2 regions of the Nocardioides sp. NPDC058538 genome follow, and region 2 is predicted to be linked to the other one. Evidence: riboswitches for the same ligand, from Rfam matches in the RefSeq annotation. Region 2 holds a riboswitch; the other holds the start of a gene.

Region 1 (8,579 bases), on a different contig from region 2:
CCGGGCGCCGAGGGTGCCACCCCTGGTCTCCGCGCCCAGCCCGGCGGCGATCGAGTCGCCGAGGACGAGGAGCTCGACCGGCGTACCTCCGTAGGTCTTCTTGTAGACCTTGTCGGCGTCGATCGCCTCCTCGCCCAGGGGCTTGCCGATCACGTCACGCGCGTGCGCCGCCTGTCTCTTCAGCAACGTCACGAACCCGGCACCAGCCGCCGCCCCCACCACACCGACTGCGCCGGCGACCCCGGCGGTCGCGGCGACCATGCCGAGCCATCTGGCCTCTTCACTCGTCTTCGCGCTGCTCACATTCCTTATCTGTAGCGCACGTGGGTGAACGCGAGGTTCCTTCGGCCCTTACGCCTGGGAGAGCCCGGCTTCCTCGAATGCGTCGTAGTTGGGGGCGATGGTGGCGCGAGGGCCGACGATGCCGCTGACCGCGTCGAGCGTCTTGAGACCGTGGCCGGTGTTGATGATCACCGTCTCCAGGCTCGGGTCGAGGGCGCCGGTCTCGACGAGCTTCTTGGTGACCGCGAGCGTGGTGCCTCCGGCGGTCTCGGTGAAGATGCCCTCGGTGCGGGCCAGGAGCACGATCGCGGCGCGGATCTCGTCGTCGGTGACCTCTTCGACAGCACCACCGGAGGAGCGGGTGGCGTCGAGGACGTAGATGCCGTCGGCCGGGTTGCCGATGGCCAGCGACTTGGCGATCGTGTCGGGCTTGACCGGGCGGATGGCGTCGACGCCGGCCTTGAACGCGGTCGCGACCGGGTTGCAGCCGGTGGCCTGGGCCCCGAAGATCCGGTAGGGCTTCTCCTCGACCAGGCCGAGCTTGATCAGCTCCTTGAAGGCCTTGTCGACCTTGGTCAGCTGGGATCCGGAGGCCACCGGGATGACGATCTGGTCGGGCAGACGCCAGCCGAGCTGCTCGGCGATCTCGTAGCCGAGCGTCTTGGAGCCCTCGGCGTAGAAGGGACGTACGTTGACGTTCACGAACGCCCAGCCCTCCTCCTCCGCGGCGATCTCCTGGGCCAGCTTGTTGACGTCGTCGTAGTTGCCGTCGACGGCGATCAGGTTGTCGGTGAAGACGGCGGAGTTGACCTGCTTGGGCTGCTCGAGGTTGCTCGGGATGAAGACCGCCGTCGGGATGCCGGCTCGCGCTCCTGCCGCCGCGACAGCGTTGGCCAGGTTGCCGGTGCTCGGGCAGGCGAAGACCTTGGCGTCGAGCTCGCGAGCGGCGCTCAGGGCACAGGCGACCACGCGATCCTTGAAGGAGTTGGTCGGGTTGGTCGAGTCGTCCTTCACCCAGATCTTCTCGATGCCGAGCTCACGCGCGAGGTTCTTCGCGTCCAGGAGCCGGGTGAAGCCGGGCTCGGTGTTCGGGCTCTGCTCGATGTCGTCGGGCACCGGCAGCAGCGCCTTGTAACGCCAGATGTTGCGGGGTCCGGCTTCGATCTCCTCGCGGGTCACGGCCGGGAAGTCATAGGCCACCTCCAGTGGCCCGAAACACTCCGGACAGGCGTAATGCGGTCCGAGCTCGATCTGGTGCCCACACTCCCGGCACGACAGCGCCGAGGCGTTGCCGAACGCACCCTCGCGCAGGCCCTTCGTCTCCGTGGTCGCAGCGCTCATGAGAAACCTCCTCCTCATCTTCCCCGATCACGTCTCTCGCGCCGGGCCGGAATTAGCACCTGCTCCCACGCCCTACCCGATGGTCGGGAGGAGGCTCGTGGTCGGTTGCCGGGACTTCACTGGGCCGTTCCCTCAGTCCCTCTCGATGAGCAGTAGCGATCGTACGGCAGGTATCCGCTGCCAAACACACCCGGGTTCCATTCCGCGGACCAGTCGTCCACCATCTGGACATCGGGGTCTAGCGAGCGCGGAGCCGCTGGCCACCTCGCCCCCAGGCATGATGGGCACGCAGCCGCTCGGCGCTCCGCGGGTGAGCCGGGGGCCGGCGACGAGGTCGTACGCCGCCCGCCAGCCCGGCACGACGAGCAGGTCACCGGGGTCGAGATCGGGCCAGTCCGCGGTGGCCGTCAGAGGCAGCCCCTGTGCGGAGAGCACCTCCCCCGGCTCGGCGCAGGGTCTGGGTCCAGGACTCCCGCTGCCGGAAGGACTCCTGGATGTCGATGACGAGAAGGGCTCGATTGCTCATGGTCACTCGCTTGCGCTCGCTCATGCGTCCATGATGCGAGCTGCCCGCTCGACGCACGAGGCATCAAGCGGGCAGCATCCGGAACGATCCGGTCAGGCAGCGGCAACCGTGCTCTGTGTGGTGGCCCCTTCCTCGGCAGCCGCGAGGGCGCCACGTACGACATCCCTGACATCGCTCACCAGGTTGATCTTCAGGGCCTGCTTCACCTCGTCGGGGACCTCGTCCAGGTCGGGCTCGTTGCGCTGGGGCACGAAGACCTCGGTCAGGCCGGCTCGCTGGGCGGCGAGCAGCTTCTGCTTGAGGCCGCCGATGGGCAGCACCCGCCCGGAGAGCGAGACCTCACCGGTCATCCCGACCTCGCTGCGCACCGGGCGACCGGTCGCGAGAGAGGTGAGCGCGGTGACCATCGTGATGCCGGCGCTCGGGCCGTCCTTCGGAACCGCACCCGCAGGCACGTGGACGTGGAGCGAGCGGTCGAGCACGGCCGGGTCGACGCCCAGCTCGGCAGCGTGCGAGCGGACGAAGGAGAGCGCGATCTGCGCGGACTCCTTCATCACCTCGCCGAGCTGGCCGGTGATGTTCAGCCCTGCCTGCCCCTCGGCCGAGGACGCCTCGATGAAGAGCACGTCCCCACCGAGCCCGGTGACGGCCAGTCCGGTGGCGACCCCCGGGACAGAGGTACGCTCCGCCGACTCCGGCGTGAACCGCGGCCGACCAACCAGGTCCTTGAGGTTGTCCAGGCCGATCTCGACGTGCTCCGCACCGGTCGCCAGCCGCGTCGCCACCTTGCGCAGCGCCTTGGCGATGAGCCGCTCGAGCTGGCGTACGCCCGCCTCACGGGTGTAGTTGGCAGCCAGCTCACGCAGGGCGTCGTCGGTCACCGTGGCCTCCTCCGAGGTCACCGCGGCGCGCTCGAGCTGCCGGGGCAGCAGGAAGTCACGGGCGATGGCGACCTTGTCGTCCTCGGTGTAGCCGTCGATCGTGACCAGCTCCATCCGGTCCAGCAGCGCCGACGGGATCTGCTCGACCACGTTGGCCGTGGCGATGAACAGGACGTCGGAGAGGTCCAGGTCGAGCTCGAGGTAGTGGTCGCGGAAGGTGTGGTTCTGCGCCGGGTCGAGCACCTCGAGCAGCGCGGCGGCAGGGTCACCCCGATAGTCGGAGCCGACCTTGTCGACCTCGTCCAGGAGCACGACCGGGTTCATCGAGCCGGCCTCCTTGACGGCCCGCACGATCCGGCCCGGCAGCGCGCCGACATAGGTGCGCCGGTGACCACGGATCTCGGCCTCGTCGCGGACACCGCCCAGCGCGACCCGGACGAACTTGCGTCCGAGCGAGCGCGCGACCGACTCACCCAGCGAGGTCTTGCCGACCCCTGGCGGGCCGGCGAGCAGCACCACGGCACCGGATCCACGGCCGCCGATGACCTGCAGGCCCCGTTCGGCACGTCGGGTCCGCACCGCCAGGTACTCCACGATCCGGTCCTTGACCTCGTCGAGGCCGTGGTGGTCGGCGTCGAGCACCTCACGAGCCGCGACCACGTCGGTCGAGTCCTCGGTCCGGACCGACCACGGCAGCTCCAGCACCGTGTCCAGCCAGGTGCGGATCCAGGCGGTCTCGGGGTTCTGCTCGGAACCACGCTCGAGCTTGTCGACCTCGCGCAGCGCGGCCTCGCGTACGGCCTCGGGGAGGTCGGCGGCCTCGACGCGGGCCCGGTAGTCATCGGACCCCTCGGGCTCGCCCTCGCCGAGCTCCTGGCGGATCGCGGCGAGCTGCTGGCGCAGCAGGAACTCCCGCTGCGTCTTCTCCATGCCCTCGCGTACGTCCTCGGCGATCTTGTCGCTGACCTCGGACTCCGCGATGTAGTCCTTCGCCCAGGCGATCACCTTCTCGAGGCGCTCGGTGACATCCGGCGTCTCCAGCAGCTCGCGCTTGGCGTCGTCGTCGAGATAAGGCGCGTAGCCGGCGGTGTCGGCGATCTCCGACGGCTCGGTGAGCCGGTTGACCTGGTCGATGACCGGCCAGGCCTCGCGACGCTGGAGCACCGCGACGACCAGCCGCTTGTACTCCTCGGCCAGCTCCTTCGCGTGCTCCGTGGTCGTCTCGGTGGCGGTCTCGACCTCGACCCACAGCGCTGCGCCGGGTCCGGTCACGCCGGAGCCGATCTTCGCGCGGCCGACGGCCCTCAGCACCGCCGCAGGCTCACCGCCCCGGAACCGGCCGACGCGCTCGATCGTGGCGACAGCGCCGTACGTCGCATACCGGTCCCCCAGCCGCGGCGCGACCAGCAGCCGGCTCTCCGAGCCGGCCCGGGCGGCATCGATCGCGGCCTGAGCGGCCTCGTCGAGCTCGATCGGTACGACCATCCCCGGCAGGACCACGGCATCCGAGACGAACAGCACAGGAAGCTTGTCCATTTGCGGACCCTCCTAGAAGAGTTGAGTGATACTGGCTCAACTTCCGGGAGCAACCGGATGTTCCCTCCGGTTATCGTGTTCGCTGTCAGCGGACGGCGTCGTCAGTCAGCCGCCGCAGCAGCTCCAGCACACCGTCCGGCCCCTGCACCTCGAGATCGGCGAGCTCCGCGAGCAGACCCCGGTCGGGGCCGGCGTGGGAGTAGACGAGCAGCGTCGCCGACCCGGTGGTCTTTCCCCAGGCCCTCACGGCCTCGAACGCCTCGATGTCACCCAGGTCGTCGCCGCCGAACAGGATCGCGCCGGGCGAGACCTCCGAGATCAGCGTGTCGATCGCGTGACCCTTGTGCATGCCGGGGGCACGCACCTCGATGACCTGCTTGCCGGGCTCGATCACCAGTCCATGCTCGGCCGCCAGCGATGTCAGCGGCGGGAGCAGACGTGCGGCGACGCCGTCGGGGTCGGGGAACCGGCGGGTGTGGACACCGACGGCGAGACCCTTCTCCTCGATGTAGGCGTCCTGTGCCCCGTGGGCGGCGAGCACCGCCGGCAGCGCCGCCTCGAAGGCGGCCAGTCCCTCGGGCGGCGGCGGTCCGACGACGACCCGGTCGGCACCGCTCCAGCGCTCGTTGCCGTACTGCCCGAAGACGTACAGCTCCTTGCCCTCCTCCGCGAGCGCATCGGCGATCGCGGCCAGGCCGCCGAGCTCGACGACCTGTCCGGCCGGACGGCCGGTGACGATGGCCAGCGCCTTCACCCGGGATGCGAGCGCGATCAGGACCGAGGCCGCGTCCGGATGGATCCGAGCCGCAGCGGGGTCTTCGACGATCGGGGAGAGCGTGCCGTCGAAGTCGAGACCGACGAGGGTCTCGGCGGCAGCAGCCGCGATCGCGGCGTACTTCTGCTCTCCTGCGGTGCCATCAGGCTGGGGTTCGGCCATGCCTCAACTGTGACACGCCAACGACCTCGGGGCCGACCGGGCGGGCGCCGCCGTGTGTCAGATCACACATCGTCGAGAACGGCCGGAAAGCCTCAGAGAGCCCCGGTCAGAACCACCGTCAGCCGGTCGCCCTTCATCGAGCCCTCGACCAGCAGATGGGTGCGTTTGATATCGAGGTCATCGGCGAGCTGCTGGCCCTCGCGCTTCATCTCGGGCGGGTAGTAGACGGTGCTCTCCGGGACGGAACCCATCCAGTTGTCCTCGCCGACGACGTTCCAACCGACCGTGGTCGCCTTCGCTGCGACGTCGCCGGCCAAACCGGCGATGTTCGACTGGTTGTAGACCTCGACGCTGACCTTGGCTCGGTCGACGGGCGAAGGCTCGGCCTTCGGCGGCTTCTTCTCCTCGGCCTTGGCCGCCTTCGGTGAGGCCGACGGCGAGGCCGATGGGCTGCCGCCGGCCTGGGCGATCTCCTTGCCCTCGTCGCCATCGCCACCGGTGATCCAGAAGATGATCACCGCGGCGATGACGGCCACCACGCTCAGCGCGATGACGGGTGTGGGGAGCGCGACGCCACGCTCACCCTTCGAAGGACGTACGCAGCCGGTCATTCAGACCTCGAAACCGAGCCGTCTCGCCGAGCGCTGACGCTGCCGGGCCGCGCGGAGCCGCCGCAGGCGGCGTACCAGCAGAGGGTCGGCCTCGAGAGCCTCCGGCTTGTCGATGAGGGCGTTGAGCACCTGGTAGTAACGGGTCGCGGACATGTTGAACGCCTCGCGCACGGCCGCTTCCTTGGCCCCGGCGTACTTCCACCACTGACGCTCGAAGTCGAGGATCTGCTTGTCGCGTTCGCTGAGGCTCGCGGGGTCCTCGCCTGGGCCTGTGACCTGCACGTTGACAGCGCTCATTCCTCGTCCCCCGGTGTCGTCTGCATCTGACCACACCCTAACGCGCCGAACTACACCGCTGTGGTTCACCCTCCCGGCGTGTTACTCGACAGGTATTCCGACCGGGGGGCCGTAAGTCACGGGTGGAACGACTCCGCGCCGAACCTGGCCCGGGTCCATTACAGTCGGAGATGTGCAGGCTGACCTGGTAATCGTGGCCAATCGGCTCCCCGTGGATCGTGTGGAGATGCCGGACGGAACGAAGGCGTGGCGACGCTCCCCAGGAGGCCTGGTCAGCGCCCTCGAGCCGGTCCTGCGGGCCAACGACGGTGTCTGGATCGGCTGGCCCGGGGGCATCGACGAGGACCTCGAACCGTTCGAGGACGACGGGCTCCACCTGCTGCCGATGACGATGACCGCGCAGGACATCGAGGAGCACTACGAGGGCTTCTCCAACGGCACCCTGTGGCCGCTCTACCACGACGTCGTGGCCAAGCCGGAGTTCCACCGCGAGTGGTGGGACGGCTACCAGCGCGTCAACCAGAGGTTCGCCGAGAAGTGCGCAGAGGTCGCCGCGAAGGGTGCGACCGTCTGGGTGCAGGACTACCAGCTCCAGCTGGTCCCGCAGATGCTGCGCGAGCTCCGCCCCGACCTGCGCATCGGCTTCTACCTGCACATCCCGTTCCCACCGGCCGAGCTCTTCCAGCAGGTCCCCTGGCGCCGCCAGCTCCTCGAGGGCCTCCTCGGCGCCGACCTGGTCGGCTTCCAGCTGCCCCAGGCGGCCCAGAACTTCGTCCGCCTGGTGCGCCAGCGCGTCGGCCACAAGACCCACCGTGACCTGGTCTATCTCCCCGACGGGCGCACCGTGCACGCGGCCGCCTTCCCGATCTCGATCGACTTCCTCGGCTTCGACGAGATGGCCCACGACGAGGGCGTCAATCAGCGCGCCAAGGAGATCCGCCAGCAGCTCGGCGACCCGAAGAAGATTCTGCTCGGCGTCGACCGGCTCGACTACACCAAGGGCATCTACGCCAGGCTGCGCGCCTACGGCGAGATGCTCCGCGACACCGAGCTCGACGTCGAGGACGCGATCTTCGTCCAGGTGGCGGTGCCGTCGCGGGAGCGTGTCGAGCAGTACCGCAAGCTGCGCGACGACATCGACCGCCTCGTCGGCCGCCTCAACGGCGACCTCGGCCGCATCGGCCGTCCCGCGATCTCCTACCTCCACACCTCGCTCCCCCGCGCCGAGATGGCCGCGCTCTACCGCGCCGCCGACATCATGGTCGTCACCCCTTACCGCGACGGCATGAACCTGGTCGCGAAGGAGTACGTCGCCTGCCGCTACGACAACGACGGCGCCCTCGTCCTCTCCGAGTTCGCCGGCGCGGCCGAGGAGCTGCGCCAGGCCTGGCTCGTCAACCCCTACGACATCAACGGGATGAAGGCGGCGCTGCTCGAGGCGTACAAGGCCGAGCCGAAGGAGCTGACCCGACGGATGCGGGCGATGCGCAAGCAGGTCGCCTCCAAGGACGTACGTTACTGGGCAGACTCCTTCCTCGAGGAGCTCGCCGCGGTGCAGGGCAGCCACACCAAGAGCGTGCTTCCGCCCAACGCCCACTAGGGCCGCCCAAGTGGCTAGAGTCGAGGCGTGACCACCAACTCTGACCCGATCAGGTGGGGAATTCTCGGCACCGGCCGGATCGCCCACTCCCTCGCCACCGATCTGATGCTCGTCCCCGACGGCCGGCTCACGGCCGTCGGCTCCCGGAGCAAGGAGTCCGCGGAGACGTTCGCGAAGGAGTACGCCGCCAACGGCCCGGTCCGCGCACACGGCTCCTATGAGGAGCTGGCCGCCGACGAGGACGTCGACGTCGTCTACGTCGCCACCCCCCACTCACACCACCTCGAGCACGCCACCCTCATGCTCGAAGCCGGCAAGCACGTGCTGTGCGAGAAGGCGCTGACGCTCAACGCCGCCGACTCCCAGAAGATGGTCGACCTGGCCACCTCCAAGAAGCTCTTCCTCATGGAAGCCATGTGGATGGCGACCAACCCGATCATCCGGCGCCTCGTCACGGACGTGAAGTCGGGCCGCTTCGGGGTCCCCCGTCACGTACACGCCGAGCTCGGCTTCGTCGCCGACCCCGAGCAGCACCAGCGTCTCCTCGACCCCGCGCTCGGGGCCAGCG
Region 2 (14,952 bases):
CCCGGACACCGATCGCGACCGGCTGCACGCCGACCTGCTGGCCTTCATCGACCGATGACCGGTCTACGGCACCCTGGCCCGCCAGGCCGGGGTCCCATGCTTGCTCTCGACCAGCGCCGCGGCCTCGTCGATCGTGGCCCGGTCGAGGCCGACGTACGCCGCCCCGAAGCTCTGCTCGAACTCCGCCAGGAGCGCGTCGATGACCTTCTGGCGGCTCAGCCCGGTCTGGGAACGGATCGGGTCGACGCGCTTGGCGGCGCTCCGGGTGCCCCTGTCGGACATCTTCTCCCGGCCGATCCGGAGCACCTCGAGCATCTTGTCGGCGTCGATGTCGTAGGCCATCGTGACGTGGTGCAGGACGCCGCCGGGGATCCGCTTCTGCGCGGCGCCGGCGATCTTGCCGACCGGCGAGGCGATGTCGTTCAGACCGGCGTAGGCGGCCTCGATGCCGACGCTGCGCAGGCCGCGCAGCACCCACTCGTCGAGGAAGGCGTACGACTCCTGGAAGGACATGCCGGCCACGAGCGTGTCGGGAACGGCGAGGCTGTAGGTGATCGTGTTGCCCGGCTCGATGAACATCGCACCGCCGCCGGAGATGCGGCGTACGACCTCGATGCCATGACGCTCGGCGGCGGCCTCGTCGACCTCGTTGGAGATCGACTGGTAGCTGCCGATCACGACCGCGCTGCTGGCCCAGTCCCAGAACCTCAGGTTGGGGGCGCGACGTCCTTCGGCGACCTGGCGGACGATGACCTCGTCCAGCGCCATCTGCATCCGCGGCGACAGCGGCCCGGTCTCGACGATCTCGAGGTCGAGGTCGTCCCAGGTCGTGGCCCGGCCAAGCGCTCGGAGCACCGTCAGAGCGACGTCACGGGTGCCGAAACCGACCAGCTCGGCGTCACGGGCGGCGGTGTCGAGCACCGCCGTCAGCTGGTCGAGGGAGACGTCGACGGGCTGCCCCTCCAGCGCCTCGGTCAGCCAGCCCAGCGCCTCGTCGGGTTCCAGGAAGAAGTCGCCCGAGAGGACGACGTCGATGATCGTGTCAGCGGAGACTCTCGCGTCGACGACGACCAGCTTGCCGCCGCGTACCTTCCGCTCGCCATGCACTCTTTCGCTCACGATCTCTCAACGCCGTGAGCGCCCCGATTCATCCCTTGGTCGAGGCGTCACCCGCGTTGGCCGAGGCGTCGCTCCCGTCGGCCGAGGCGTCACCGCAATGCCCACTCGGCCGACGTAGCTGACGCCTCGGCCGACGTAGCTGACGCCTCGGCAGGGGTTGGTCAGACGGCCGCTCCGCACGAGCCGGCGGTGTCGGCCAGGCGGGTCAGACCGGCCGGTCCGACGAGCGGGCGCGGGTCCTCGGCGAGCGTCCAGGCCCCGTCGACGAGGACGTAATCGCCCCGGACGTCACCCGCCAGAAGAGCACGTACGCCGGCCACCAGCCGGTCCACGTCCGCGACCGAGGTGCCGATCCCGATGCTCGCGCGGACCGCGCCGCCGGTGAGTCCGAGGCGCTTGAGCAGCGGCTGGGCGCAGAACCGGCCGTCGCGTACGCCCAGGCCGTGCTCGGCGGAGAGGTAGACCGCGACCCGGCCGGGCTCGATGCCGTCGACCGTGAACGTGACGACCCCGACCGGCTCCTCGGAGTCGGGCCACAGGCGCAGAACATCCACACCCTCCAGCGCGGACAGGCCGGCCACGAGGCGCCCCCTCAGTGACGCCTCGTGGCGGTCCAGCTCGGCGGGCTCGAGGCCGCCGAGAGTCGTACAGGCAGCGGCCAGTGCCGCGGCGCCGATGACGTTGGGCGAGCCGCCCTCGTGGCGCGCGGGGGCGGGCTGCCACGTCGTCTCCCCCACCTCAACATCATCGACGGCCCCTCCCCCGGCGAGGTAGGGGGTGCCGACGTCGAGCCAGTCGCGGCGCCCGACCAGGGCGCCGGCACCGTAGGGGGCGTAGAGCTTGTGGCCCGAGAGGACGACGTAGTCGGCGCCGGTCGCGGCCAGCGAGAAGTGGCGGTGGGCGAGCAGCTGGGCGCCGTCGACGAGGACCCGGGCGCCGTGGGCATGGGCCAGGGTGACGATCTCGCCGACCGGCAATGCCTCGCCGGTGACGTTGGAGGCGCCGGTGATCGCGACCAGGGCGAAGCTGTCGCGGGCCAGCTCGCCGGCGAGGGCGTCGATGGTGCCGGCGAGGGTGTCCCGGCCGGCGACCACGGTCACACCGGCCTCGACGCGGCGCCACGGGAGCAGGTTGGCGTGGTGCTCGATGTCGAGGACGAGCACCCGGCCGGGTACGCAGCCGGCCAGCAGGTTCACCGAGTCGGTGGTGTTGCGAGTGATGACAGTGACGTCGTCCTTACGAGCGCCGACATAGGCGCCGATCGTCGCGCGCGACTCCTCGTAGAGGGCGGTCGAGACCTGGGACAGGTAGCCGGCGCCACGATGCACCGAGGCGTACCAGGGCAGGACCTCGGCCACCCGGTCGGCCACGCTCTGCAGCGCCGGTGCCGACGCGGCGACATCGAGGTGGGCGTACGTCGTGGTCGTTCCGTCCAGCAGCGGGACCTGCGTGTTCGAGCCGACGAGCGGAAGCAGGGACATGGGGGCACCCTTCGGGTCATGGCTCCCCAGGGCTGCCCGGCGAAGCACGCGCTTGCCCACGCCACCTCGGCGAGGGCCTGGTCGTCACCCGGAGCACCCCACCGCGTGGGAGGGTTGCCCGCCAGCAAGCCGGGGCTTCGCGCTGGCAGTCGTGACCTTCGCCGAAGATGGTGCCGGAGACCGCGTACGCCCTCCAACTCGTCGTCTCGATCCGTGGGCACGGATCTCACATCACGGACGGCCTTCCCAGGGGTTGCCGCCACCCCGGCCGTCCTCGCCGTCACTCTCGCAGGTGCCGAAGAACTCCGAGACCGGGTCGCACTCCTCGCCGTCGTCCTCCTCCTCCGGCGGAGCGGGCGGAGCGATCAGCTCCTCCTCGTGTCCGGTCTCGGGATCCTGACCGTCGACATAGACGGGTTCGGGGAAGTTCTCGTTCTCCTTGCCCTCCATGGCCTCGGCCATGATGGCCGCCCAGGTCTCGGTGGGATAGTCGGCGCCGAAGTAGGACGGCATCCAGCCGCCGTCGAGCTTCCCCTCGCCGTTGCCGCGCGAGTAGCGCACGGCGGTGGCGATCTGCGGGGTGAACCCGACGAACCACGACGAGCAGACGTACTGCGCCTTGGTGCAGGTGCCGGTGCCGGTCTTGCCGGCCACCGGCCGGCCGATGCTCTGGGCCTTCTGGCCCGAGCCGCTCTGCACCACGCCCTGCATCGCGTACGTCACGTCGGCGGCGATGTCCTCGGAGATCGCGTGCCGGGCGTGCTTCCGGCCGTTCCAGCTGTAGAGGACGTTGCCCGCACGGTCGCGGACCTTCTTCACCACGTGTACGTCGTGGCGGTAGCCGCCGTTGGCGATCGTGGCGTAGGCGTTGGCCATGTTGATCGGGCTGACGTTGGCGCGGCCGAGGGCGATCCGGTCGTCGGCCTTGTGATCGAAGTCGGTGGTGGTGCTGGGGATCCCCGGGAACTTCGGGTTCGCCTTCGCCGGGGCGACGCCCGCGGCGACCGCGGTGTCGTAGATCGCCTTGCGGCCCTCCTCCGGGCCACCCATCGACTCGGTCATGTCGATGAAGGCCGTGTTCACCGACTGCTCCATCGCCTTGAGCATCGTGATGTGCTGGCCATAGTCCATCCCGTCGGCGATCCCCGCCTGCTCACCCTCGTTGACGACGGGTGCGCCGGTGTAGGTCGTGAACGGCGAGTCACCCGCCCACGTCGAGTTCAGCGAGTATCCCTTCGCGATCGCCGCCGCGGTGGCGAAGGCCTTCATCGTCGACCCGGCGTGACCACCGGTCGCGGCCCAGTTGTGCTGGCTGTCGAGATAGTCCTGGCCACCGTAGAAGCCGAGCAGGGCTCCGGACTCGACGTCGACCGAGGCGGTCGCCACGTGCAGGGCGTTCTTCTGCTCGGGGTCGCCCTTGACGTACGCCTTGCGGTTCTTCGGCTTCACGGTCTTGGCCGCGGTCGCCGACGCCTTCATGACCTTGGGCGAGAGCGTCGCGGTGATCCGGAGGCCACCACTGTCGATCTTCTCCTCGGTGAACAGCGGCTTGCCGTCGGCGCCCTTCAGGGCGAGCAGCTCGGCCTTGATCATGGTGAGCGCATGGCCGCGCTGGCCGCCGAGCCGGCTCGGCACCGTCTTCGCGGGGAACTTCGGCAGCGCGTCCTTCACCTTGTCGGCGTCGGCCTGCTTCAGGTAGCCGAGGTCGACCATGCCGGAGAGGACGTACTGGTAGCGGCCGAGCAGCTTCTCCTCGCCACGGAAGGTGCTGCTGGCGGGGTCGAAGCCGGCCGGGTTGTTGAGGATGGCCGCGAGCGCCGCCGTCTCCTGCAGCGACAGGTCCTTGGTGGACTTGGCGAAGTAGGCCTTCGCGGCCGCCTCGATGCCGTAGGCGCCGCGGTTGAAGTAGATCGTGTTGAGGTAGTCGGTGAGGATCTGGTCCTTGCTCTTCTGCCTGGTCAGCTTCAGGGCGATGACCGCTTCCTTCAGCTTGCGCGAGTAGGAGCGCTCGGCGCTGAGGTAGTAGTTCTTGACGTACTGCTGGGTGATCGTGGAGGCACCACCCGAGGTGCCCTCGGTGGTGTTGGAGAACGCGGCCCGCACGATGCCCTTCACGTCGACGCCGCTGTTCTCGTAGAACGTACGGTCCTCGGCGGCCACCACGGCGTGCTTGACGGTCTCCGGGATGTCGTCGGCGTCGAGCTTGATCCGGTTCTGGTCGCCGTCCTGGTAGCGGCCGAGCTCGGTCTTGCCGTTGCCGTAGTAGACGAAGGAGGTCTCGACCTCGAACGCGGCGTTGGGGTCGGGCACCTTGATCCGGTTGTAGGCCACGATCGCCGTCACCGACCCGATCAGGGCGATGGCCAGGAACCCGACCAGCGCCACCTTCGCCGTGACCTTCCCCCAGCGTCGCCAGCTCGGCGAGGTCTTCGAGGACCCCGATGTCGAACCCGTGGACGTCGAGCTTCTGGCCGCCGCCCACTTCTCGGCCGCCCAGCTCTTGGCGGGTTCGGCCTTCGCGAGCCAGACGCTGGCGGAGGACGGCTTGGGCGCCGCGCGACGCGCGCCAGGCCTGCTGGGCGTGGTCCGGGGCGGCTCGGCCGCGATCCGTGGAGCGGGCGGAGGAGGTGGTCTCCACGACGGCGGCGGACCGGTCGGACCCTTCGGAGGCTCGGCGCTCCGGTGTTCCATTGCTCCACCTGACCTAGGCAACTGACTGCGGCGGCCGTTGATCCTACCCGGGTGGGTATGACAACGGAGGCCGACCCCGCAAGGGGCCGGCCTCCGTGTCAGTCGTACGCCGCGGCGTACGGCCTCAGATCCCTATGATCAGCGGGGCTTGAGGTCGAAGCGGTCGTTCTCCATGACCTTGACCCACGCCTTGACGAAGTCGTTGACGAACTTCTCCTTGGCGTCGTCGGCACCGTAGACCTCCGCCAGGGCGCGGAGCTCGGAGTTGGCACCGAAGACCAGGTCGACGCGGGAACCGGTCCAGCCGTTGGAGCTGGTGTAGGTCGCCTCGTCAGCGGACGGGGTCCACTGCTGGTCGTAGTCGAGCAGGTTGACGAAGAAGTCGTTCGTCAGCACGCCCGGGGTCTTGGTGAAGACACCGAGGTCGGAGCCGTCCCAGTTGTTGCCGAGCACACGCAGACCGCCGACCAGAACCGTGGCCTCGGGGGCCGAGAGGCCGAGGAGGCTCGCCCGGTCGAGGAACAGGAACTCGGTCGGGAGGTTGAGGAACCCGGAGTCGTAGTTGCGGAAGCCGTCGGCGACCGGCTCGAGCCAGGCGAAGTTCTCGACGTCCGTCTGCTCCTGGGTCGCGTCGACGCGGCCGGCGGAGAACGGGACGGTCACGTCCTGGCCCGCGGCCTTGGCGGCCAGCTCGACGCCCACGCCACCGGCGAGGACGAGCACGTCGGCGAAGGAGACACCGGTCGCGGCCGCGATCTCCTCGAACTTCGCGATGACCGGCTTGAGCTCCTCGGGCTGGTTGACCTTCCACGAGACCTGCGGCTCGAGACGGATGCGACCGCCGTTGGCACCACCGCGGTGGTCGGACGTACGGTGCGTGGCCGCCGCCTTCCACGCGGTGGAGACCAGCTGCTGCACGCTCAGACCGGACGCGGCGATCGCGGTCTTGGCGGCGGAGATCGCGGCCTCGTCGGTCGCACCACCCTCGGCGGGGAGCGGGTCCTGCCAGAGCAGGTCCTCGGCCGGGACCTCGGAGCCGACGTAGCGGCTCTTCGGACCCATGTCGCGGTGGGTCAGCTTGAACCAGGCACGGGCGTACGCGTCGGAGAAGGCCTCCTGGTCGTCCCTGAACCGGCGGGAGATCTCGTCGAACTCCGGGTCCACGCGCAGCGCCAGGTCGGAGGTGAGCATGCGCGGCTCGCGCTTGCCCTCACCGTGCGCCTCGGGAACCATGTCGGAGCCCGCGCCGTTCTTCGGACGCCACTGCTTGGCGCCGGCCGGCGACTCGAACAGCTCCCACTCGTAGGCGTAGAGGATGTGGAAGAACTCGTTGTCCCAGCGGGTCGGGTGGTAGGTCCAGGTGACCTCGAGGCCCGAGGTGAGTGCGTCCGCGCCGACACCGGTGCCGTGGCCGTTCTTCCAGCCGATGCCCTGGTTCTCCAGCGGCGCGGCCTCCGGGTCGGGGCCGACCAGATCGTCGGGGTGAGCACCGTGGGTCTTGCCGAAGGTGTGGCCACCGGCGATGAGGGCGACGGTCTCCTCGGAGTTCATCCCCATACGGCGGAAGGTCTCCTTGATGTCCACCGCGGACTTCATCGGGTCGGGCTCGCCGTTGGGGCCCTCCGGGTTGACGTAGATCAGACCCATCTGGACAGCGGCCAGCGGCGCCTGCAGGTCGCGGTCGCCGGTGTAGCGCTGGTCGTCGAGCCAGACCTTCTCCGGACCCCAGTAGATGTCATCGTCGGACTCCCAGACGTCCGCGCGACCGCCCGAGAAGCCGAAGGTCTTGAAGCCGCCCTCCTCCATGGCCACGTTGCCCGCCAGGACCATCAGGTCGGCCCAGGAGAGGTTCTTGCCGTACTTCTTCTTGACCGGCCACAGGAGACGACGGGCCTTGTCGAGGGAGACGTTGTCCGGCCAGGAGTTGAGCGGCGCGAAGCGCTGCTGGCCACGGCCGGCGCCGCCGCGACCGTCGTGGCTGCGGTAGGTGCCGGAGGCGTGCCACGCCATCCGGACGAAGAGCCCGGCGTAGCTACCGAAGTCAGCCGGCCACCACTCCTTGGAGTCGGTCATGACCGCGGCGATGTCCGCCTTGACGGCAGGCAGGTCCAGGGACTCGAAAGCCTTCGCGTAGTCGAAGTCCTCGCCCATCGGGTCGCTCACAGGGGCGTCCTTGGCGAGAATCTTCAGGTTGAGCTTGTTCGGCCACCACTCCTGGTTGGCACTGCCGACGGTGGGGTGAACGCGGCCTGCGTTCATCACCGGGCACTTGCTCACGGCCTCTTCAGACATGAGATTCCTATCCGTTTCTGATCGGACTGGCTGCTGCCAGACGCTGTGATTCACATGTGTTGCACCGGCCGATGACGAGCTCAGCCGGCTCGGGCTCTACCCCTGGGACAGGCTGCAGTCCGCGCAGGTGCCCCAGTAGATGACCTCGGCCTCGTCGACCGTGAAACCGTTGTCATCAGATGCCGTCAGGCAGGGCGCATGGCCGACGGCGCAGTCGACGTCGGCGATCGCCCCGCAGGAGCGGCAGACCACGTGGTGGTGGTTGTCCCCGACCCGGGTCTCGTAACGAGCCACCGAGCCGGACGGCTGGATGCGGCGTACGATCCCGGCCGCCGAGAGAGCGGCGAGGGAGTCGTAGACGGCTTGATGGGAGACGTCGGGAAGCCGCTCGCGCACCGCTCCGAGAATCGTCTCGGTGTCGGCGTGCGCGTTCTCGGTGACGGCCCCCAGAACGGCCACTCGCGGGCGAGTGACGCGCAGGGAGGCACCTCTCAGCAGCTGTTCGTAGTCCGGGTTCCCCACACCCCAGACACTACGCCAAATCTTGAATGAGTCAAGAAACCACGGGGAAATTTCTGGCGCGGATCAACCCAGTTTCACGGTCTCCGGAGACTCGGGAGCCGGGCGGGTCGCGAAGCGGCCGGCCATCAGCGGGATCAGCACGGAGATCGCCAGCGGGATGAGGAACATAGAGCGCTCGCCGAAGACCTCGGCGACCGCGGCGATCAGGGAGGCGGCGGCGAGGTAGCCGGCGTAGTTGGCCAGGTTGACCCGAGCGATCGCGTCCTCGGCGTTGTCCGGGGAGATGTGGGCGGCGGCGACGAAGGACTGCGGCGGGACCATCGCCAGGCTGCCGCCGAGGACGGCGAAGCCGACGGCCGCCACGCTCCAGTGCGGGGCGACGACGATCAGCACCAGCGCGCCGACGCCGACGATGCCGCCGGTGCGGATCACCCGCTCGGGACCGAAGCGGGCGACGAGGCGGTCGCCGGGGAGACGTACGGCCAGGAGCACCAGCTGGTAGGCGGCATAGATCGCCGGCGCGACCGCCGCTGCGGCGCCCAGTCCATCGACGACATAGATCCCGCCCCAGGCGGAGGCCGCCGAGTCGATGAACCACATCGCGAACGTCGGCACCGCGACCAGGAGGAGGGGCAGCCACGGCAGCGGAGGCTTCGGGTGCTGCGTACCGCTGATCCGCTTCTCTGCCGCGTCGACCGCCTCCGGCGGCAGCAGGAGCCGGAACGTGGCGAGGTTGGCGGCCAGGCCGATGACGGCGATCGGGATCATGTCCAGACCCAGAGGTACGCCGAGGGCGATCGTCGCCGTCGCATAGACGGCGCCGAGGACGGCCGCCGCGCTCCACATCGCGTGGAACCCGTTCATCAGCGGGCGTCCGTACGCGTCCTGGGTGGCGGTGCCCTGCATGTTCATGGAGGCGTCGACGCCGCCGAGGAAGAAGCCGTAGACGCCGATGAGGACCAGCAGGGTCACCATCGTCGGCGCGAAGGCAGGCGCGACCGCGGCCAGCGAGGCCCCGCAGAGCATCAGCGAGAGGGTCGCAGCGCTGCCGACCCTGGTGGCGAGGTGACCCGCGACGACGCTGCCCACCGCCCCGACCGCGGTGGTGACGCCGAGCACGACGAAGACGTCGCCGGCGCCGAGGTCGAGCTTCGTCGCGATCGACTCGAGCCTGGTGATCAGGGAGGCGAAGGTGAGTCCCTGGACCGCGAAGGCGATGAAGACCGCCATCCGGGCCAGCTGGAGTCGGGTCATGGACGCGAAGTCTGCACCCTCGCCCCCGGGTCGCGCACCCGTTTCCTCAGGTCAGTTGCCCTTGAGCAGCCCGTCGAGGATCTTCTCGCCGTCCTTGCCGTCCCGCTTGCTCAGGTTGTCGAACTCCTCGCGGAGCTGCTCCATCTCGCGCTTGGCGCTCTCGCCCTTCTCGACGAGGTCACGGATCTGCTGGATCTGGTCCTCCCACTCCTGGGACTGACCCTCGTCGATGACGCTCCAGCCCTCCAGGTTCTCGCGCCAGCGGTCGAGCTTGTCGAGGCGGTTGAGAGTCTTGTTGTCCGACTTGTCCACGGGCTCATCAGCGGAGTTGTCAGAGTTGTCGGTGTTGGTGTCCGTGTTGTCGGAGTTGTCGGAGCTCTGGGACGGCTGGGCCTCGGCGGGCGCGGGCTCGTAGGCGGCCAGCCAGGAGGCGGCGAAGACGCACGCGACCACGATCGCAACGGCGCCGAGGAGACGACCGGTCGGGAACTTCCGCAGCGACCCCGGGCGCGGCCCGCGGACCGGAGGCGGGTTGCCAGGACTGGGCAGGACGCCGGTGCGGGAGTTGGCCAGCGCCATCGGCTCGTCGAACGGGCGCGGCGCCATCGCCTGGGTCGGCCGTGGCGCCTGCCCGGCGGAGAGCCGGTCGGTGGCATCGGGGTCTGCACCACTGAGGACATAGCCGAGCTCGTGACCGACCTGGTCCATCGAGGGCCGGGCGGCGGGGTTCTTGTCGAGCATCCGGGTGACCAGCCGAGCCAGCGGCGCGGGCACCGCCCGGAAGTCGGTGATGCGCGGCACCGGCTCGCTGAGGTGCATGTGCAGGATCTTGACCGGGTGCGGCGCGGAGTAGGGCACCTTGCCGGTGAGCATCTCGAAGAGCACGCAGCCGAGCGAGTAGACGTCGGCGGGCGGCCCGACCGGGTCGCCGGAGGCCTGCTCGGGCGAGAGGTAGGACGGGCTGCCGATCACGTGGCCCGTCTGGGTCAGCCCGGCGTCGACCCCCGTCATGGCGTACGCGATGCCGAAGTCGAGCACGGTCAGCCGGCCGTCCCCGTCGAACATGAGGTTGGCGGGCTTGATGTCGCGGTGCACCACGCCGGCCCGGTGGGCGGCGCTGAGCGCGCCGGCGACCTGGCGGGTGTATTCGACGGCCATGTCGACCGGCATCGCGCCGCGCTGCTGCAGCGGCTCGGCCAGGGTCGGACCAGGCAGCAGCTCCATCACCAGGAAGACGTCGTTGTCGTCGCTGCCCGCGTCGAAGATCTTGACCACGTCGTCGTGGACGACCCGGGCGGTCGAGAGCGACTCACGGCGGAACCGCTCGGCCATCGTGGGGTCATCCACATCCCGCAGCAGCTTCACTGCGACGTCGCGGTCGAGGACGGTGTCACGCGCCCGCCAGACCTCGCCCATGCCACCGGCTCCGAGCAGGGTGAGAAGCCGGTACCGGCCGGCGATCGGGGGAAGCTCGTCCATGACGGAAATTATGCCGGGGTCACCCAGGAGCCGAAGAGCGGGATGCCCTCCCAGGCTCCTCCGCGTGCGACCGCCACCACCGCGTGCGGCCGGTCGAACCTCAGGTCGATCTGGCGCACCGTCGTCTCGCGCGGCGCCGCTGCGGCGGCGCGGACCATCATCCCGGTCACCGCGGCCGCCCTGAAGCCCTCACGGTCGTAGGACGCGACCGCCTTCTGCACACAGACGGCCTCCGTCTCCTCCTCGACCGCGGCCATCACTCCGCGGGCGATCTCGGCGACCCCCGGCGCGGACGAGAGGTCGTGACGGTCCTCCGCGTTCCACTCCGGCAGGTGGCTGCGCCAGCGGTCGGACGGAGCGCTGCCGAAGGCGGTGACCTCCCGGACCGTCCAGGCGTGCCCGTCCTCCTGGCCGGCATCGAACGTGCGGTCATGGACCTCGCCGGCGTCGATCCTCCGGACGACCTCGTCGGTGGCCCGCCACACGTCGTCGGCGGACACGCCCTCCTCGGCGATCACGGAGTAGACCGAGATGCCGTCCTCGCTCGACGGGCTGGCGACCGCGACCGGGCCGGCGGCCTCGGTCTCCACGACGGCCTGGAAGCCGCTCTCGAGCAGCAGCAGCCCGCCCTCGCCCTGCTCCAGCTGCTCGCTCCAGCGCGGAGTGACCACCAGCGCAGAGGCGAGCACGAGCAGCGTCTGGGCGTCGATCTCGAGCGGGAACTCCTTGATCAGCCCGCGGGTGTGCTCATCGGCCCACGCGTCGAGCCCGGCCTGGTCCGGGAGCGGGTCGAGCACGATCGGCAGGCCCTTGGTCAGCTCCACCCCGGGGCGCAGCCAGCCGGCGACCGCCGCCCCGATCGTGGGGTGCGGCGCCTCCAGCAGGGTCAGCGCGGCGGCCCGCGCGGCGGCGCGGTTCAATCCGAGGATCTCGTCGGTCTCGGTCTCCGCCGCGGGCGCCAGCGAGGCGAGGAGCAGCCACAGACCGGCGTACGAGATCACCGGGGACTCGGCGGATCCGAGAGCGGAGCGGGTGGTGGCGGCGTACGTTCGGACCGCCTCGGCGGCAGCGAGGGACAGGGGCGTCTGCGTTCCCGACTTCTCCATGCTCGAAGACATTACGGGGAGAGCCACGACAGGTGAGCCAAGTCACGATACGATTATGTATCGAGCGAGGAGGCATCATGGCCAGGAAGTCGCGCACAGCAGGGCTGGACCCGGAGACCGAGTTCCAGGAGATCTCGAGGCGTCTGGGGCTCTACGAGTTCCCCTGGGACACGACTCAGGCACTCAGCTTCGCACTGTTCCGGACCTACGCGGTGCCCTCGATCGGCCGGCTGCTGGCCGACACGCACCAGTTCACCGAGAGCACCCAGAAGCGCTACGACGACACCGCGCTGCTGCTGGAGGACGCGGCGATCGAGGACCTGGACAGTCCTCGCGGCCGGGCCGCGGTGCGACGGATCAACCAGATGCACAAGATGTACGACATCTCCAACGACGACATGGTCTACGTCCTCTCCACGTTCGTGGTGATCCCCCGGCGCTGGAACCAGGAGTTCGGCTGGCGGCAGTCGACCCCCGACGAGCAGCTCGCCGCACTGCGCTACTACCAGGCGCTCGGGAAGCGGATGGGGATCAAGGACATCCCGGCGACCTATGCCGAGTTCGAGCAGCTCCTCGACTCCTACGAGGCCGAGCACTTCGCGTACGACGAGGGCGGCCGTGCCGTCGCCGACTCGACCCTCGAGCTGCTGACGACCTTCTACCCGCGGCCCTTGGCTCCGGTGATCCGAATCTTCTCGCTGTCGCTGATGGAGCCGCACCTGCTCGAGGCGTTCGACTACCCCGAGCCGGGGCGGCTCGCCCGGACGCTGTCACGTGGGGCACTGAAGGCCCGCGCGCGCATCGTCGCGCTGCTCCCGGCACGGAGGAAGCCCGCGTACGTCCGGGACATGCCCCGCGTTCGCAGCTATCCCCACGGCTTCAACACCGAGGACCTCGGCACCTTCGCGCCGGGCTGTCCGGTGCACCGGCCGGTCTCTGAGCCCGTCGCCGGCCCCAAGCCGTAGCCCACCCCTCCCCCGCACTTCACGCGGCCTTCACCGGGCACCGCTTCGCTGTTGTCGATAACCCCCATATCGACAGGAGCACGTCCATGCCTGCCCCCAGCAACTCTCCTGATCTCCGCCCTGATCTCCGTGGCGCCCTCCGCGGTCTCGACCGCCGCCGCTTCCTGACCGTCTCGGCCGCCGCGACCGCGTTGGCCTTCACGACCGGCCTGCCACGTACGGGCGCCTTCGCCGCCCCGGCCGGCTCCCCCGCCGACATCACCTCGGACCCGTTCACCCTCGCGGTCGCCTCCGGCGACCCGCTGCCCGACTCGGTGCTGCTGTGGACCCGGCTCGCGCCGCTCCCCCTGGAGCCCACCGGCGGGGTGCCGCCGTCGCGTTTCGATGTCCGCTGGGAGGTGGCCCGCGATGCCGGTTTCAGACGCGTCGTACGCCGCGGCACGGCTGCCGCGCACCCCGAGTTCAACCACTCCGTGCATGCCGAGGTCCGCGGCCTGGACGCGGCGACCGAGTACTTCTACCGCTTCCGGGTCGGCCAGTGGATCAGCCCGGTCGGCCGGACCCGGACCGCCCCGGCCGCGGGGGCCGCGGTGTCGTCGCTGACCTTCGCCCTCGCCTCCTGCCAGCGCTACGACCAGGGCTACTACACGGCGTACAAGCATCTCGCCGGCGAGGACGTGGACGCGGTCTTCCACCTGGGCGACTATCTCTACGAGTACGCCGTGAACGCCTCCGCCGGGGCGCGCGGCTACACCGAGCCGCTGCCGGCGCACCTCAACCACGAGACCGTCACGCTGGACGACTACCGGGCGCGCTACGGGCTCTACAAGTCCGACCCGGACCAGATCGCCGCCCACCTGGCGCACCCGTTCATCGTCACCTGGGACGACCACGAGACCGAGAACAACTACGCCGCCGACACCCCGGAGAACGCAGGTCCGCCGGAGGAGTTCCTGGTACGCCGCGCCGCCGCCTATCGCGCCTACTGGGAGAACCAGCCGCTGCGGCTCCCGCAGCAGCCGTCCGGTTCCGACCTGAGGCTCTACCGGCGGCTGCGGTGGGGCCGGCTGGCGCAGTTCGACATCCTCGACACCCGGCAGTACCGCACCAACCAGGCCAACGGCGACGGCTGGAAGGTCCCGTCGGCGGAGTCCGAGGCCGAGTCGATGACGCTCCCCGGGAACGAGCAGGAGCAGTGGCTGATCGACGGCTGGCGCCGCTCCTCGGCTCTCTGGAACGTCGTCCCGCAGCAGGTCACCTTCTCCCGCCGCGACAACCCCTCCGGCGACGGCACCCGGTCGATGGACTCCTGGGATGGCTACCCCGCCTCCCGGCGCCGGATCCTCGACGGCTGGAAGGCGTCCGAGCAGTCGAACCTGATGGTGCTGACCGGCGACGTACACGTCCACTACGGGCTGAACATCCACGACGACTTCGACGACCCGTCCTCGCGGATCATGGGCACCGAGATCGTCACCAGCTCCATCACCTCCGGCGGCAACGGCGCCGAGCATCCCGCCAACTGGGCCGCCTACCTGGAGCGCAACCCGCACATGAAGTTCTACAACGGCCTCCGTGGCTACACGACCGTCTCCCTGAATGCTGACGGCGCGGAGATCACGTACAAGAACGTCGCCCAGGTCAGCGCGCCCGGGGCGCCGCTCACCGTCGGCGGTCGCTTCTTCACCGAAGCCGGTCGGCCGGGTCTGGTCGAGGCGTAAGCGGTCGGTACGACGGGGAGATCCGCACCGGTTACCAGCAAGTAATCCGTGGCAACCTCCCCGTCGTACGCGCGGGGCCCCTACGCTCAGAGGCGTGACCCGTCCGCGGTACTCCCCCGCTGTCGGGTTCGTGGTCGCCGCGCAGGCCGCCGTACTGCTGGCGATGAGCCCGTTCTACGGGCCGCATCGAGACGAGCTCTACTTCGTCTCCGCAGGTCAGCGGCTGGCTTGGGGATATCCCGACCAGCCGGCGCTGACACCGCTGCTGGCGCGGGTCGCGACCGAGATCGCGCCGTACAACCTCGTCGTGCTGCGGTTGTGG

What was found. Region 2 has a riboswitch for S-adenosylmethionine ahead of ACFWQC_RS19675 (aminotransferase class V-fold PLP-dependent enzyme). Riboswitches for the same ligand answer to the same signal wherever they lie in the genome.
Region 1: linked by a shared signal. The riboswitch ahead of thrC (threonine synthase) and the one ahead of ACFWQC_RS19675 (aminotransferase class V-fold PLP-dependent enzyme) in region 2 are both predicted to bind S-adenosylmethionine.

The regions. Positions count from the first base shown of each region.
Region 1 is NZ_JBHXNY010000011.1:154,062-162,640, forward strand. It holds gene ACFWQC_RS13060 (SGNH/GDSL hydrolase family protein) at 1-303, opposite strand, end outside; gene thrC (threonine synthase) at 352-1,623, opposite strand; SAM riboswitch class I at 1,635-1,775, opposite strand; gene ACFWQC_RS13070 (hypothetical protein) at 1,994-2,173, opposite strand; gene lon (endopeptidase La) at 2,242-4,566, opposite strand; gene otsB (trehalose-phosphatase) at 4,652-5,503, opposite strand; gene ACFWQC_RS13085 (LytR C-terminal domain-containing protein) at 5,596-6,114, opposite strand; gene ACFWQC_RS13090 (DUF3263 domain-containing protein) at 6,115-6,411, opposite strand; gene ACFWQC_RS13095 (trehalose-6-phosphate synthase) at 6,569-8,011, shown strand; gene ACFWQC_RS13100 (Gfo/Idh/MocA family protein) at 8,039-8,579, shown strand, end outside.
Region 2 is NZ_JBHXNY010000023.1:41,972-56,923, reverse strand. It holds gene ACFWQC_RS19685 (alpha/beta fold hydrolase) at 1-58, shown strand, start outside; gene ACFWQC_RS19680 (biotin/lipoate A/B protein ligase family protein) at 64-1,119, opposite strand; gene ACFWQC_RS19675 (aminotransferase class V-fold PLP-dependent enzyme) at 1,281-2,600, opposite strand; SAM riboswitch class IV at 2,644-2,757, opposite strand; gene ACFWQC_RS19670 (transglycosylase domain-containing protein) at 2,832-4,985, opposite strand; gene ACFWQC_RS19665 (hypothetical protein) at 4,960-5,316, shown strand; gene katG (catalase/peroxidase HPI) at 5,430-7,583, opposite strand; gene ACFWQC_RS19655 (Fur family transcriptional regulator) at 7,680-8,105, opposite strand; gene ACFWQC_RS19650 (MFS transporter) at 8,169-9,359, opposite strand; gene ACFWQC_RS19645 (protein kinase) at 9,411-10,838, opposite strand; gene ACFWQC_RS19640 (hypothetical protein) at 10,847-11,944, opposite strand; gene ACFWQC_RS19635 (oxygenase MpaB family protein) at 12,022-12,909, shown strand; gene ACFWQC_RS19630 (alkaline phosphatase D family protein) at 12,996-14,630, shown strand; gene ACFWQC_RS19625 (glycosyltransferase family 39 protein) at 14,725-14,952, shown strand, end outside.